2 regions of the Roseateles sp. NT4 genome follow, and region 2 is predicted to be linked to the other one. Evidence: riboswitches for the same ligand, from Rfam matches in the RefSeq annotation. Region 2 holds a riboswitch; the other holds the start of a gene.
The links. A riboswitch is a leader RNA that binds a small molecule or an ion and turns the genes downstream of it on or off. The one in region 2 is predicted to bind glycine.
Positions count from the first base shown of each region.

Region 1: linked by a shared signal. The riboswitch ahead of ACS5PN_RS03180 (hypothetical protein) and the one ahead of ACS5PN_RS26340 (TonB-dependent receptor plug domain-containing protein) in region 2 are both predicted to bind glycine.

Region 1 is NZ_JBPZGZ010000001.1:689,442-692,630, reverse strand. It holds gene ACS5PN_RS03190 (D-amino acid dehydrogenase) at 1-5, opposite strand, end outside; glycine riboswitch at 56-164, opposite strand; gene ACS5PN_RS03185 (C39 family peptidase) at 271-849, opposite strand; gene ACS5PN_RS03180 (hypothetical protein) at 889-1,623, opposite strand; glycine riboswitch at 1,912-2,020, opposite strand; glycine riboswitch at 2,031-2,139, opposite strand; gene ACS5PN_RS03175 (efflux RND transporter permease subunit) at 2,325-3,189, opposite strand, start outside.
Region 2 is NZ_JBPZGZ010000005.1:73,765-76,953, forward strand. It holds gene ACS5PN_RS26335 (propionate--CoA ligase) at 1-1,030, shown strand, start outside; glycine riboswitch at 1,087-1,195, shown strand; glycine riboswitch at 1,204-1,317, shown strand; gene ACS5PN_RS26340 (TonB-dependent receptor plug domain-containing protein) at 1,559-3,189, shown strand, end outside.

The DNA.
Region 1 (3,189 bases), on a different contig from region 2:
TTCATTGCAGGAACTCCAGGAGATGCCGCAGCGCAGCGTGGTTGACGCTGCGGTTGCCGCTCCCTCTGTCCCTGTTACCTGAGAGATTGAGCCCGCGGCGTTTTGCCGCGGGCCTTGCTCCTTCGGTGCGCCCCTTGTGAGGGCGTCTCTCCAGACGGCGATTGAGTCGTTGCAGTACGGGGGCCTGAGCGGTTATGGGAGGCTGCGCCTTCGGCGGCCGGCACCTCGCGGCCCGGCACTCTCCTGCAACGATGAAAACGAAAAGCTGAATCAGCGCACGCGAAGCGTGTGCGTCCACTGGTGGTCGTTGGCCGAGACCATCCAGTTGTAGAGATCCTCCGAGTTGCCCTCGCCGGGCCACGGGTTCATGTAGGTGACGTAGCTGTAGCCGTTCCAGACCTCGTAGCCGGTGCCGACCATGATGTGGCCGCCGCCACTGGTCCAGCCGAAGCGGATGACGAAGGGCTTGTTGGCATTGATGTCGCTGACGATGGAGTTCCACGACGAGGCGTAGGTGTAGGCATAGGTCGGTACACCCCAGTTGGACAGGATGTTCTGCACGCTGCCGTTCGTGCCGTAGAGGCTGTTGGGCTGGTTGGCGTAGCTGTTCCAGTTGAAGCTGCCGTTGCCGCAGGCGTAGTTGATGCCGAAGGCCCAGTTGACGATGGCGCATTGCGAAGGCGCGGCCTTGAAGAAGCCGATGACGGCCTTGCTGGAGCCCGACCAGCACCACTGGCTGTGCTCCTGGATGTTGGTGGGCACATTGAGTTGGCGGTACTGGGCATGCGCCAACGGCAGCGCGAGAGCGATGGCGAGGCCGGCAAGGGCCCGCTTCAGATGCAGGGACATGGCAGCTCCTGTTGCTTTGAAGTGGTTGGCGGGCATGGCTCAGTTCTGGCCATTGAGGTTGCGCTTGACGGCATTGCGTAGCGGCTCCAGCAGCTCGTAGGTGTCCAGCAGCTTGGAAGTCGTGGCTGGCGCCTCGGTCGACAACGCTGCACGGGCCGAAGCCAGTGGCGCGTAGCGGGCTTGCAGGTCGGTGGGCGAGACCACCTCGAGCAGATCGGTCTGGGCCTGGTGCACGCGGATGAAGCGCAGGTGGTCGGCGCCGACGTCGGCATGCTCGGCCATCAGCTCCGACAGCTCCTGTGCGAGTCCGGCGCCGCCGAAGGAGACGGCCTGCCAGCGGCCGTCCATGCGCTGCACGGTGACCAGCCCCACGGGCCTGGTGCCCACCTTGACGAAGAAGCGCCAGATGCCGCTGGCCTGCACCATGTGGCGCAACTCGCTGCGGCCGGCCGCGATGTCCTGAGGCGCGATGGTGTGCACCTCGAAGCCGCCGGCGATGCGTGTGTTGGCGAGGTCGCCAGCCCGTGGCAGGTCGAAGGCTGTGGCGCCGGCGCCGCCTTGCTGCTGCTTGCGCTGCACATAGTCGGCCAGGCCCTGCTCGGCCGCGGCCTGGGCGCCGGCACGGTCGCCGAGGTCCGGCGCCTTGAAGCGCGCCACGGCAGCCGCGCCGACGTTCTGCGCCTGCACGGCCGGCGCCGTCATGAGCGCCAGCGCCGACAGCGCCAGGCCAATACCTCTGCGCAGGCGCAGGGTCGAATCACGATCAGTTCGCATATCAAAGGTCTCCGTTTCGTGGGTTCGAGGAAGAGCCGGGCCTCTCGCGGCGCCACGGTTCTTCGTGGCGGCAGAGATCTCGGCGCCGACGCCGCAACGTCGACGGCTTGTGTCGACTTGCACGGCTTCGGTGAGGGGCGTGTGGCGGCACGGCGCGAAAGCGCCTGGACCGTCACGACGGCAACGGGGGGTGCGAGGGTGGGTTCAGTGAGTCAGCGACTCCAGCGGTGAATGAACGACCACGAAACCCCCGAGGCCATGCCTCACGGATGTTTCGCGCCGCTCCCGCTGTCCTTGGTACCTGAGAGATTCGTGCCTCGGCGCGATGAACGCCCGGGGCATTTGCTCCTTCGGTGGGGGCGTGCGCGGTGTTGATCCGCGCCGTCCCGCTCTCCAGTGTCGGCTCCTGTGACAAACCAGTTCGGGGCCTGAGCGTGCATGGGAGGTTGCGCCTTCGGCGGCGATCAGGGGTTCATTGTGTGAACCTGGCTGAACGCACTCTCCTGGGATGTCGAAGCGGATGCTAGGAGGCTGCGATGCAGCGCCGCATCCTGATCTACGCGGACAGGGCTTTGCCGAAGCTCAAAGCAGCCACTCCAAAAGAAAAAGGGCCGGTCATTCGCGTGGCTGGCGGAACAAGAAAAAAGGGCCGGCCACTTGCGTGGCCGGCCCGGGGCGCTGGAGCGCGCTCGAGGGAGAACTTATTCCTTGTCGGCCGGCATCGCGCCGGGCATGCCGTGCAGCGGCAGCGAGCTGGCGCCGCCCTGCTCTGCCGTGCGCGCTGCCGACTTCACAGCCGGCTTCTTCTCGCGGGTCAGATAGCTGTACAGCACCGGCACCACGACCAGGGTCAGCAGTGTCGAGGTGATGACGCCGCCGATGATGGCGCGGCCCATGGGCGCCTGGATCTCGCCGCCGTCGTTCAGCGCGATGGCCATGGGCAGCATGCCGAAGATCATCGCGGCCGTCGTCATGATGATGGGGCGCATGCGGATCAGGCCGGCCTGCAGCAGCGCATCGGCGATCGTCGCCCCGGCCTTGCGGGCGTGGTTGGCGAAGTCCACCAGCAGGATGGCGTTCTTCGTCACCAGGCCCATCAGCATGACCAGGCCGATCATGGAGAAGACGTTCAGCGTCGAGCGCCACAGCAGCAGGGCCAGCATCACGCCGATCAGCGCCAGGGGCAGCGAAGCCATGATGGCGATGGGCTGCAGGAAGCTGCCGAACTGGCTGGCCAGCACGATGTAGATGAAGATGCCGGCCAGGGCCATGGCGGCCAGCAGACCGTTGAAGGCCTCGGCCTGCTGCTTGCCGGCGCCGTCCACCTTGAAGCTGATGCCCGGGGGCAGCTGGGTGCTCTTGATCAGCTTCTGCACGTCGGCGTTCACGTCGCCGCCAGGGCGGCCTTGAACACCGGCGAACACGGCCTCGCGGCGCTGCAGGTTCTCGCGGCGGATGACCTCGGGATTGAACACCGGCTCGATGGTGGCGACCTGGTCCAGGGTGATGGGCGCGCCGTCCTTGGAGAAGGCCACCGGCAGCTTGCTCATCTGCTCGATGCGCTCG
Region 2 (3,189 bases):
CGGCCACAGCTATATCGTCTACGGGCCGCTGATCCACGGCATGGCGACGCTGATGTACGAAGGCACACCGGTCAACCCTGACGCCGCGGTGCTGTGGAGCCTGGTCGAGAAATACCAGGTCACGGTGATGTTCAGCGCGCCGACGGCGGTGCGGGTGTTGAAGAAGCATGACGCGGCCCTGCTGAAGCGCCACGACCTCTCGTCGCTGCGCGCTCTCTTTCTGGCGGGCGAGCCGCTGGACGAGCCGACGGCGCGCTGGATCGCCGAGGGCCTGGGTGTGCCCATCATCGACAACTACTGGCAGACCGAGACCGGCTGGCCGCTGCTGACCGTGGCCCATCACATCCCGGGCGTCGAAGCTGTGCCCACGCGCTTCGGCTCGCCCGGCGTGCCCATGTTTGGCTACGACGTGAAGCTGCTCGACGAGAACAACGGTGCGACGCTGGAAGGGGCAGACCAGAAGGGCGTGCTCGTCATCGAGCACCCGCTGCCGCCGGGCGCGCTGCAGACCGTCTGGGGCGACGATGCGCGCTTCGTCAACACCTACTGGGGCAGCGTCCCCGGGCGGCAGGTCTACTCGACCTTCGATTGGGCGACGCGTGACGCCGATGGCTACACCTTCATCCTCGGCCGCACCGACGACGTCATCAACGTGGCCGGCCACCGCCTGGGCACGCGCGAGATCGAGGAGTGCATCTCGGGCCACAAGGCGGTCGCTGAGGTCGCCGTCGTAGGCGTGGCGGATCAGCTCAAGGGCCAGGTCGCCATCGCCTTTGCCGTGCTGCGCGACCCCGGTCAGGCCTCGCTTGCGCTGGAAGGCGAGGTCATGAAGCATGTGGATTCGCAACTGGGCGCCGTGGCCAGGCCGGCGCGGGTGCATTTCGTGACCCTGCTGCCCAAGACGCGCTCGGGCAAGTTGCTGCGCCGGGCCCTGCAGGCCGTGGCCGAAGGGCGCGACCCGGGAGATCTGACAACGCTGGACGACCCCGGCGCCCTGGCGCAGGTGAAGGCGGTGTTGCAAGCTAGGTGAGGCCCCAATCTCGTAAACCAGGGTGCTGACCCACGGAGGCGGTCCCTATCGTCCGCGGCGACATCCCAGGAGAGTGCGATCAGCCCGGTTCACACAATGAGCCCCTGGTCGCCGCCGAAGGCGCAACCTCCCATACACGCTCAGGCCCAGAACTGGTTTGTCACAGGAGCCGACGCTGGAGAGCGGGACGGCGCGGCCTGAGCAGGCCGCGAACGTCTCCACCGAAGGAGCAAACGCCGCCGGGCCTCATCCCCGGCGCGTGAATCTCTCAGGTACCGAGGACAGCGGGAGCGGCGCGAAACAGCGAAGGGGCCATCGCCCCTGGCCGTTTCGTGGTCGTTCAACCCGTGCTGGAAAAACTGCCATGCCGTGCTGCCGCCAGCACTTGTCCCCACCGTTGATGGTTGCCGTGACGGCCTGAGCGCCGCCGAGCGCTCCGTCACCACCCCCCTTTCATCTCAAGCCATCCGGCGCTGCCCCAGCGGCTGCGTCTTGGCGGCGTTCGTCCCTTTCTTTCCAGGAATTCGCATGCAACGCAACACACTCAAGCCGCTGGTCGGTGCTCTCGCCCTGGCCGGCCTGATTCCCCTCACCGCCGCCGCCCAGGCACCCCGGCCCGAACAGATCGAGCGGGTGGAAGTCATCGGCAGCCGCATCAAGCGCATCAACATCGATGACGAGACGGCGACGCCGATCACGCTGATCACGCGCGATGAAATCCAGCGTTCCGGCGTGGCCACCACGCGCGACCTGCTGGAAACGCTGCCGGGATTCAACAGCAACTCGCTGTCCGATCTCAACGGCGGCAACTCCTTCGGCAATGGCGGCTCGGGCGCCAGCCTACGCAACCTGGGCAAGCAGTCCACGCTGGTGCTGCTGAACTCGCGCCGCATCGCGGCCTATCCGCTGGCCGACTACAACGAGGTGTTCTCCAACCTCGACTCGCTGCCGGTGGACGCCATCGAGCGCGTCGAGGTGCTCAAGAGCGGCGGCTCGGCGCTCTACGGTTCCGACGCTGTCGCCGGCGTCATCAACATCGTCACGCGCAGCAGCTTCCAGGGCCTCACGGTCAGTGCCAACACACAGAAGTCGCTGAAGTCGCACCAGTTCAAAGACCAGGCCGCCGCCATCACGGGCGGCATCGGCAACCTCGCGACCGATGGCTTCAACATCCTGGCCAACCTCGACTACTACCACCGTGGCGACTTCTTCTGGCGCGACGTGCTGCAGTACAGCAACCCGGCCTACAAGGAGTTCTCGCCCGGCTTCGACACGCCGTCCAGCTACAGCTACCCGGGCAACATCATCGGCCAGGGGCCGATCGCCGGCTGCAAGCTGTTCAACGCGTCCAACACCTTGTGCATGTACGACCGCTACGACCGCTTCTCGGTGCAGCCCTCGGCGGACCGCGTCAGCGGCATCGTGTCGGCCAAGCTGAAGATGTCCGAGCACCTGCAGGGCTTCTCGGAGGTGCTTTACTCCAACACCAAAAACACCTACCAGAACGCGCACAACTACTACGGCGCCGGCCTGGGCAGCGTCGTCTGGGGTGACCCCAACAGCAATGCGGCCCGCACCTTCTACTACCGCGGTCTGCCGGCCCAACACCCGCTGAACCACACCGGCGAGGAGGTCGAGTTCCGCTACCGCTTCTCGGACGATGGCCAGTCCAACCATGTCCAGACCGACCAGTACCGCGTGCTGGCCGGCCTGAAGGGCGACTGGAACGGCTGGGACTGGGAGACCGCGGCCGGTGTGATGGGCGGCAAGACCACGCAGCGCCAGCGTGGCCTGTTCAGCGACAGTGGCTTCAAGGAAGTCATCGGCGACTACAACAAGGACACGCTGGACGCCGATTTCTTCAACAAGCCCAATGGCTACAAGATCGGCCAGCCCAACAGCGCCGCGGTGCTGGACAAGCTCTTCCCCTCCATCGGCTATGACGCCAAGGTCACCCAGAGCTTCGTCGACGGCAAGATCTCGGGCGAATACGGCCGCCTGCCGGGTGGAGCCATCAATTTCGCAGCCGGTTTCGAGCTGCGCCACGAAAGCATGAAGATCGCGCCGGACGCGCTGTCCGCCTCGGGCGACATCGTGGGCCTGGGCACCGTGCGTGCGGATGCCGGCCGCAGCTTCAGCGCCGTCTTCGTGGAGGCCGA